2 regions of the Arthrobacter sp. 01N444 genome follow, and region 1 is predicted to be linked to the other one. Evidence: riboswitches for the same ligand, from Rfam matches in the RefSeq annotation. Region 1 holds a riboswitch; the other holds the start of a gene.

Region 1 (4,807 bases):
CCGGAGGCCCTCCGGGCTGCGCGCCGGCTCCGCCTGCAGGCGCCGCCGTGGGAAGCCCCGCTGCAGATCGTGCCGGGCGTGCCGACCCTGGTCCTGACCGGCGGCTGGGAACCGCTGTATGAGGAAATCGCCGGTTACCTGCGCGAGACCGGCGCCCTGCACCGCACGGCGCCGGGAGGGCACCGGCCCCAGGATTCAGCCGAAGGGGACCGGGCCATCCGCTCCTACATCGCCGAGGTCAGCCGGCACCAGCACGCCCGGGCGTCCTAGGAAGCTGCGGGTTCTCCCACCGAGGGCGGCGGCAGGTAGACCTTGCCGCCCGAGGCGAGGAACTCGTTGCTCTTCGCCCGCATTCCGGCCGCCATCTGCGCACGGGCGGCCTGCGAATCTGCTGATCCATATTCGTCCCGGATGTCCTGGCTGATCCGCATGGAGCAGAACTTCGGACCGCACATCGAGCAGAAGTGGGCTGTCTTGGCCGGCTCCGCGGGAAGCGTCTCATCATGGAAGGCCTCGGCCGTGACCGGGTCCAGGGACAGCGCGAACTGGTCCCGCCAGCGGAACTCGAACCTTGCCTTGGACAGGGCATCGTCGCGTTCGTGCGCGCCGGGGTGGCCCTTGGCGAGGTCCGCGGCATGGGCGGCGATCTTGTAAGTGATCACGCCCGTCTTCACATCGTCCTTGTTCGGCAGCCCGAGGTGTTCCTTGGGCGTGACGTAGCAGAGCATGGCGGTGCCGTAGCGGGCGATCTCGGTGGCGCCGATCGCCGAGGTGATGTGGTCATAGCCCGGTGCGATGTCCGTGACGAGCGGCCCGAGTGTGTAAAACGGGGCGCCCTTGCAGAGTTCCTGCTGGCGCTCCACGTTTTCCCGGACGAGGTGGAAGGGCACATGCCCGGGGCCCTCCACCATGACCTGCACGTCGAAGTCCCAGGCCCGCTGCGTGAGCTCGGCCAGGGTGTCCAGTTCGGCGAACTGTGCCGCGTCGTTGGCATCCGCCGTCGCGCCCGGCCGCAGCCCGTCGCCCAGCGAGAACGCGACGTCGTAGCGTGCGAAGATCTCGCACAGCTCATCGAAGTGGGTGTACAGGAAGTTCTCCCGGTGGTGCGCCAGGCACCAGCCGGCCATGATGGAACCGCCGCGGGACACGATGCCGGTGACCCGGTTGGCCGTCAGGGGCACATACCGCAGCAGCACGCCGGCGTGGATGGTCATGTAGTCCACGCCCTGCTCGCACTGTTCGATCACGGTGTCCCGGAAGATCTCCCAGGTCAGGGCGTTCGCCTCACCGTTGACCTTCTCCAGCGCCTGGTAGATCGGGACCGTTCCGATGGGGACGGGGGAGTTACGGATGATCCACTCGCGCGTGGTGTGGATGTCGTCCCCGGTGGAGAGGTCCATGACGGTGTCCGCGCCCCACTGCGTGGCCCACTGGAGTTTGTCGACCTCCTCGGCGATGGAGCTGGTCACGGCGGAGTTGCCGATATTGGCGTTGATTTTCACCAGGAACGCCTTGCCGATGATCATCGGCTCGGATTCGGGATGGTTGACGTTGTTGGGAATGATCGCGCGGCCCGCGGCCACCTCGCTGCGCACCAGCTCCACATCGCAGTTCTCGCGCAGCGCGACGAACCGCATTTCCTGGGTGATGACACCGTCCCGGGCGTAGCGCATCTGCGTGACGGTCCTGCCCTCGACGGCCCGGCGCGGCACCGGCCGGCCGCCCCGCCACTCGGCCGACGCGGCACCGCGGCGCACCGCCGATTTGCCGTCGTCGAGCAGCTCCCGTTCGCGGCCGGCGTAGGGTTCGGTGTCCGCCCTGGCCTCAATCCAGGGGGTGCGGAACGGCTCCAGCCCGCGGACCGGATCGCTGCCCGGGCCGGCAGTGCGGTACACCCGGAACGGCGGGTTCCGGACGCCGCCCGGGGAGGGTTCCAGGGCGATCTCGGTCACCGGCACGCGGATGCCATGCTCCGGGTCCGTGCTGAAGGCCAGCGAGTGGGACTTCAGCGACTGCGTGGTGGCTGCGGACTGAATTTGGACAGGGCTGTGCTGTGTCACTTGGGTGTTCACGGAAAAGCTCACTTCCTTCGCCGGCATTACCCGGACAGGTTCAACGGTCGCAGGCTGCGTCAGCCCGATCTCAGCCCCTGCAGGGGCACCCGTGTGGTCGTAGACGAAACTACCACGCACCTCCGGCCGGCCCTCGAGTGTGACGGAGTGCGGTCGGGCCGCGGTGTTAGCGTGGCATTGTGACTCTGCCCAGGGCCGTGCCCCGCATCCGGATGGCGACGCCGGAAGATATCCCGGCGCTGCCGGTTCTCGAGGCCTCAGCAGACCGCATCCTCGAAGCGGAGCTGGGGAACCGGGCGCTCCCGGCTCCGGAGTTGACGACGCCGGTTGAGCCGCTGTTCATACTTGTCGCCGGAAACCCGCCCGTAGGGTTTGCCCGCGTTGACGAGGTCGGCGGCCAGGCCCATCTGGAACAACTCTCCGTGCAGCCGGACTCCGCCGGGCGGGGGATCGGACGGTCCCTGGTGGAGGCGGCCTTTGATGCGGCCCGGAGCCGGGGCTATTTATCGATGACGCTTTGCACCTTCGCAGGCGTCCCGTTCAATGCGCCGTTTTATGCGAGCTGCGGTTTCGAGGAACTCGCCCAGCCAGGACAGGCGTTGGGCGCCCTGCGGATCCACGAAGCGCAGCTGGGGCTGGACGGTCTTGGCCGGCGGATCGTCATGCGGATTAGGCTTTAGGTCATGACCGGCATCATCGAGTTCAGCGGCCCCATCCTCACCGCGGCGGACCAGGTCCGCTACGGGCTCTGGTCGGTGGAGGGCCTGCTGACCTTCCGCCGTCCGGCCGCCGCGCCTGACCTCGTGCTCGACGGCTGGGTCATTCCGGGCCTCGTGGACGCGCACTGCCACATCGGCCTGGGCCCGGGCGGGGACGTTACCGAGGACACCGCGGAATCCCAGGCCCTGGCGGACCGCGACGCCGGGACACTCCTGGTCCGCGACGCCGGCGCCGTCCACAACACACGCTGGCTCCAGCAGCGCGCGGACCTGCCCCGGATCATCCGCTCGGGCCGGCACCTCGCGAGGGCCCGGCGCTACCTGCCGGGCCTGGCCGTCGAGGTCGAGCCGGAGGATCTCGTCGAGGCCGTGCGGAAGCAGGCCCGCGCGGGCGATGGCTGGGTCAAGCTCGTGGGGGACTGGATCGACCGCGACGCCGGCGACCTCGCCGCCAGTTTTCCCGCCCGGACGGTCAAGGACGCCGTCCGTGCCGCCCACGATGAGGGGGCCCGCGTCACCGCACACTGCTTCGCCGAAGACACCCTCGATGACATGCTCGACGCCGGGATCGACTGCATCGAGCACGCCACCGGGCTGCTGCCGCGGCACCTGCCGCGCTTCCTCGAACAGGGTGTTCCCATCGTGCCCACCCTGATCAACATCGCCACGTTCCCGGACATCGCCGCCCGGGCGGCGGCCAAGTTCCCCCGCTACGCAGCCCACATGCGCTCGCTGTGGGAGCGCCGGGCGGAGCGGATCCTCGAAGCCCACGAGGCCGGGCTGGCGATCTATGCCGGTACCGACGCCGGCAGCGTGATCAGCCATGGCAGGATCGTGGACGAGATCCAGGCCCTGCACGCCGCCGGCCTTTCCGCCGCTGCCGCCCTCAACGCCGCGAGCTGGTCCGCGCGGACCTGGCTCGGCGCGGAGTCCATCGGTGAAGGGGCAAGCGCTGATGTCCTCGTCACGGCCGAAGATCCGCGGAGCAATCCGGCCACGCTCCGCCGGATCCGGCATATCGTGCTGCGTGGGCTGCCGGTGGACCGGGTGCCAGTCCATGTTTTGGAATAAATTGAAGCTTCAAGTAATTTATCCTTATGTAGAGTCGCCGAAGGCCGGTGGCTACAGAATCCACGGAGCATTGCCATGACCGCAGAAGCCAGCACCCAGGACCTCCTTCCTGCCGAACTCACCATGGGCACCGTGATGCTCAAGGTCGGCGACATGAAGCTCATGACCGACTACTACCAGCGCGCCCTCGGCCTGGAGACTGTGGCCGAACAGGACGGCGGGCTCTACCTTGGGCGCCAGCAGAAGCCGCTGGTGCATCTGGCGCCTGCCCCGGGCCTGAATCTACCTTCCCGCGGCGAGGCCGGGCTCTTCCACACCGCCCTCCTCTTCGAGGACCAGCACTCCCTGGCGGCCACCATCGCCACCGCGGCCCAGTACGAGCCCCAGTCCTTCACCGGCAGCGCGGACCACCTCGTCAGCGAGGCGTTCTACTTCAACGACCCCGAAGGCAACGGCATCGAGCTGTACTGGGACCGGCCGCGGGCGGCGTGGTCCTGGGAGGGCAAGAACGTCGTCATGGACAGTCTCGCCCTGCCGCCGCAGCGCTACCTGCAGCAATACCTGACCGAGGAGTCCGTGGCCGGCCAGCGCCAGGCCGCCGCCGGCGTCGGGCACGTCCACCTGCAGGTCGGCGACGTCCAGTCGGCGCATGATTTCTATGTCGGCACGCTCGGCTTCGAGAAGACCGCGGGCTGGCACGGCCAGGCGCTGTTCGTCTCGGCCGGCGGCTACCACCACCACATGGCCATGAACGTATGGAACAGCCGCGGCGCGGGCCCCCGGCGCGACACGCTGGGCCTGGGCGAGATCCTCATCGAGGTGCCCTCCGGCGACGACGTCGCGGCCCTGGCCGACCGGCTCAAGGTTGCCGGCGTCGAATCCCACCACACCGGCGCCGAGCTGCGCTTCGAGGATCCGTGGCGCAACCGGATCCGCGTCGCCGTG
Region 2 (4,807 bases), on a different contig from region 1:
GCCGTTGCTTTTGCCCGCCGGAGAGGGCCGCCGTCGGGTGGTCCAGCGGCAGCTGTCCCAGCCCGACGTCGTCGAGGGCCTCGCGCACGCGCGGCCAGATCTCCGCCGCCGGGACGGCGAGGTTCTCCGCCCCGAAGGCGACGTCGTCGCCGAGGCGGGAGAGCACCACCTGCGTTTCCGGGTCCTGCTGCACCAGCCCGGCGCGGCCGCGCTGCGCCCGTGGCGCGGCGCCGTCGATCAGGAGGCTGCCGGTCTCGTCTGTGTTCTCGGCGTCGCCGGAGTCGCCCGGGTCCCCGGAGTCGCCGGCCGCGCCGTCGCCCAGAACGCCGGCCAGGGCGTGGAGCAGCGTCGACTTGCCGGCGCCGGAGGGCCCCAGCAGGAGCACGCGCTCCCCCGGCTGGATGTCCAGGTCAAGGCCGCTGACGGCGGGCCTGGTCCGTCCGGCATGCCGCCAGCCCCAGCCGCGGGCCGTGACGGCGGCCGGCCGGACGCCCGGTGAAGATCTCATGATTCTCTGCAGGATTCAGCGACGGGGCTCAGGAGAAGACGGGCTCCGTGGCGGCCTTGCGGGAGGCAAAGGAGCCCAGCACTCCGGTTTTCGCCAGGCCGCGGGTGGCGAGCCAGGCCAGTCCGCCGGCAATCACTGCGCCGGAGATCGTGGTGAAGACGATGTAGGCGAGCTTGTCGCCGGCTTCGTAGGCGATGTTCCAGCCCCACGGCAGGAAGGAATCGTTCAGGCCGCAGAAGAGGCCCGCGCCGGCGCCGGCCAGCACGGAGACGGGCAGGTTGAACTTCTTGTAGAGGAAGGCCGCGAAGACCAGTTCGGCGCCGAGGCCCTGCAGGATGCCGGAGATCAGCACCGTGGTGCCGTACTGCGAACCCATGATGAGCTCGCCGGTGGCCGCGACGGTTTCGCAGAAGAGCGCGGCGCCCGGCTTGCGGATGATGAGCATGCCCAGCACTGCCGGGATCATCCAGCCGCCGGCGTAGAGTCCGCTCAACGGCGGGTAGACCGCGTTGACCGGAGTCGAGATCAGGTTCGCGCCCTGGGACCAGGCCCAGAAAATGACGCCGCCGGCAACGGCGATCAACGCGGCCACCACAATGTCCACCACGCGCCAGCTGTAGTTGCGCCGGGCGGATGAACGGCTGGCGGAACCATGCTGTGCTGAAATATCTGTCATGTCGTCCTCCTGAGGAACAGGAGGGGAGGGTGCGCCGGCCGGTCTCGGCTTCCGCCGCCCTCCGCGCATCCTGAGAACTCGACTCCCTTGCGCCGGTACTAACCGGATCAGGTTCGAGGGTCTGCGGCTGTCCGCACTCTCAGCGCCCACCAAAGGTTTCCCCGGATTGTTCCGGCGATGCCCGACGGCGGCGCTCCCCTGTCGTAATTATTTTCGCCCTTGTGGGCTGGCTCAGTTTACACCCGGACGGCCGGGATTTCAGTGGTGTGCCGTCACAATCGTGGACCGGACGGCGGCAGTCCCGGCGGCCCGGAAAACCCTCTTGGTAGAGTCGTCGTGCCGGACCCCCGGACCCGCCAGCGGGCGGCCTCGTCACCCACCGGAAAGCTGGAATATTTTGTCGCACACACCGGTCACCCAAGATCCCTCCGGGGAATACGATCCCGACTCCAATGAGCCGCAGCCGCGGGGTTCCCTGGCGGCGCTCATTGGCCGCGTGCTGGCCGAGATAGAGGCGCTCCAGTTCGCGTCGTTCAGCAAGGATGACGCCCTGGACCTCGGGCTCCTCCTTGTCGAGCTGGGCAGGCAACGCTCGCTGCCCATCGCCGTCGACATCACCAAAGGCGAGCAGGTGCTCTTCCACGCCGCGCTGGACGGCGCCACACCGGACAATGAGCGCTGGATCAACGCCAAGAAGCGTACCGCCCTGCGGTACGAGGTCCCGTCCCTGCTGGTGGGCCTCCGGGCCCGCGCTGCCGGCGGAAGGATCGAGGACAACGCCTGGTGGGATCAGTCGGAGTTCGCCGCCCACGGCGGGGCGTTTCCCATTTACGTGCGCGGCACGGGCGCCGTCGCCGTCGTCACCGTCTCCGGCCTGCCCCAGAAGGCGGATCACGAACTCGTGGTCGAGGCCCTGCGGATGGTCCTCACCCCGGAACGCTAGGCTAGGGGAAAACCGTTCCCGTCCCAAGGAGACCGAAGAATGAACATCCTCATCAAGCTGCTCGGCACCGGCGTCAGCCTCCTGGCCGGCTTTGCCGGCACCAAGCTGGTGGACACCATGTGGGAAAAGTCCACGGGCAACAAGCCGCCCAAGGGCCAGGAGGACGACGTTCCCACCACCCTGCGCTCGGCCCTGACGTTCGCCCTGATCTCCGCCTCGGTCAGCGCCATCATCCAGGTGCTCGCCAACCGCGGCACCCAGCGCGCGATCACCCGCTTCGCCAAGACCCAGGACGTCGTCTGACCTGACCCGACCAGCCGCGGCGCCCGCCGCGGCAGTCGAAGGCCCCGGCCGGGTCCGCCGGGCCGGACGGGGGCTCAGCGGTCGTCGTCGTCGTTCGCTCCGTGCGTGGCCGCCTGCTGGGCGGCCTTCTGGACTACCGCCTCGAGCTCGTCGGAGCTCAGCAGCTCCGGGTGCAGGTGCTTGGTCCGGTAGCCGGCCCGGCCCACCATGTGGGCGGACACGGGGACGGTGAGCAGCTGGAAGAGCCAGGCCACCAGCAGGACGGGCCACACCGACCAGGTGCGCATCTGCAGGCCGAGGGCCGCCAGCAGCAGGAAAAGGCCGAGGACCTGCGGTTTGGTGGCCGCGTGCATCCTGCTCATGAGGTCCGGGAATCGCAGCAGCCCGATGGCGGCCGCGAGGGACATCAGGGCTCCGGTCACCATGAACACGGCGGAGACGGCGTCGATCACTGTGTCAGGATTCACGGACGCCCTCCCGTCTGTCGGCCACGAACCGGGCCACGGTGACCGAGCCGACGAAGCCGATCAGGGAAATGGCAACGAGCAGCATCAGGTTGTTCAGGTGCCGGTTGGCGGCCATGTCGATGCACAGGGCCGCGCCGAAGATGGCCAGCAGCACGTCGGCGGCCAGAACCCGGTCCAGCAGCGAGGGCCCCCGCGCGATCCGGACGATCGCCCCCGCGGCGGCCAGGGACAGTACGACGGCGGTCACCGTCAGGACGGTCTGCATCATGCGGCGGTCTCCTGTGTCAGGGCGGAAAGTTCGGCTTTGGTCCCCATGATCCGGATCAGCCCGGCCTCGGTGTCCCGGACCTCTTTGCGCAGCTTGGCCGCGTCCTCGGCGTTGCGGACGTTGATGCCGTGGATGTAGAGCGTGGACGTCGACCTGTCCACCTCCACCACGAGGGACCCGGGAATCAGCGAGATCACGTGCCCGGTGGCCGTGACCAGGAGGTCTGAATGGCTTCGGAGCGGCACGGCTACGACTGCGCTGACCACGTTGGGGCCGCGGACCACGGCCAGGTACAGGACCTGGAAGCTTGCCGCGACGACTTTTCCGAGGAAGATGAGGGCGAACGGCACGGCGCGGAGCACGTTGAAGCGGCCGCCGAGTTCCACCGGGGGCAGATAGAAAATGCGCGCCACGAGCACCGCGATGAGGGCGCCGAAGAGGAGATTGCCCGGGCTGAAGTTCTGCCAGAGCGCGCCCCAGACAAAGACGAGCCAGACCAGCAGCGGCAGTTCCTGGCGCAGCGAGATCCTTTTCCGGTTCATTTTCCGCCGCCCTCCCGGACCTGCACCGGATGGAGCGACGGGGGCACCGGCGGCACGGGCGCGTCCGGGCCGAGCACGGCCTGGATGTAGGAGGTCCGGTCCAGCATCTCCTGGGCGGACTGGTCGGCCACCCTGAACAGCGGCCCGGCAAAGACCGTCAGGGCCACGCCAAAGACCACCAGGCCCAGGGTGGAGCCCACCATGGTGCGGGGCAGCAGGGTCACATTCGTCTTGCCGGCCCGGTCACCCGTGGCGGAGTCGGCCGGCGCTGCCAGGAGCACCGGATCGGGGTGTTCGGCGTCCCCGGGCTTGCGCCAGAACGCCCGGTTCCAGACCCTCGCGATCGCCAGCAGGGTCAGCAGGCTCGTCAGCACGCCGCCGATCACCAGGGCGTAGGCCAGCGGCGTCCCCAGTTCCACGCCTGCCTGAAGCAGCCCCAGCTTGCCCAGGAAACCCGAGAACGGCGGGATTCCGGCGAGGTTCATGGCGGGAATGAAGAACAGGACCCCCAATACCGGGGAGAGCTTGGCCAGTCCCGCCACGCGGTCCATGGACGAGCTGCCGCCGCGGCGTTCAATCAGGCCGGTCACCAGGAACAGGCTGGTCTGGACAGTGATGTGGTGGGCCACGTAGAACACCGCGGCGCCCAGACCGGCCACGGTGGACATGGCCAGGCCGAACACCATGTAGCCAATATGGCTTACCAGGGTGAAGGACAGGAGCCTCTTGATGTCACTTTGGGCCAGGGCGCCGAGGATGCCCACCACCATGGTCAGCAGCGCCGCGACCATGAGCGGGGCGTTGAGCGCATCCCCCGGGAATAGCAGCGTTTCCGTGCGGACCATCGCATAGACGCCCACCTTGGTCAGCAGCCCGGCAAACACCGCGGTGACCGGGGCCGGGGCGGTGGGGTAGGAGTCAGGGAGCCAGAAGGACAGCGGGAAGACGGCGGCCTTGATGCCGAAGGCCACCAGCAGCATGACGTGCAGCAGCGTCCGGGTGCCCTGGTCGAGGTCGCCGAGCTTGATGGCGAGGTCCGCCATGTTGATGGTTCCGGTGGCGCCGTAGATCATGGCGATCGCGATCAGGAACAGCACCGA

What was found. Region 1 has a riboswitch for thiamine pyrophosphate ahead of thiC (phosphomethylpyrimidine synthase ThiC). Riboswitches for the same ligand answer to the same signal wherever they lie in the genome.
Region 2: another riboswitch for thiamine pyrophosphate. It lies ahead of AC1DKN_RS15250 (ECF transporter S component); the one in region 1 lies ahead of thiC (phosphomethylpyrimidine synthase ThiC).

The regions. Positions count from the first base shown of each region.
Region 1 is NZ_JBFTRB010000006.1:252,052-256,858, forward strand. It holds gene AC1DKN_RS10045 (alpha/beta fold hydrolase) at 1-270, shown strand, start outside; gene thiC (phosphomethylpyrimidine synthase ThiC) at 267-2,072, opposite strand; TPP riboswitch at 2,068-2,175, opposite strand; gene AC1DKN_RS10055 (GNAT family N-acetyltransferase) at 2,252-2,752, shown strand; gene AC1DKN_RS10060 (amidohydrolase family protein) at 2,756-3,862, shown strand; gene AC1DKN_RS10065 (VOC family protein) at 3,938-4,807, shown strand, end outside.
Region 2 is NZ_JBFTRB010000014.1:26,754-31,560, forward strand. It holds gene AC1DKN_RS15245 (ABC transporter ATP-binding protein) at 1-508, opposite strand, end outside; gene AC1DKN_RS15250 (ECF transporter S component) at 537-1,184, opposite strand; TPP riboswitch at 1,251-1,394, opposite strand; gene AC1DKN_RS15255 (heme-degrading domain-containing protein) at 1,582-2,127, shown strand; gene AC1DKN_RS15260 (DUF4235 domain-containing protein) at 2,167-2,430, shown strand; gene mnhG (monovalent cation/H(+) antiporter subunit G) at 2,505-2,855, opposite strand; gene AC1DKN_RS15270 (MrpF/PhaF family protein) at 2,887-3,165, opposite strand; gene AC1DKN_RS15275 (Na+/H+ antiporter subunit E) at 3,162-3,707, opposite strand; gene AC1DKN_RS15280 (Na+/H+ antiporter subunit D) at 3,704-4,807, opposite strand, start outside.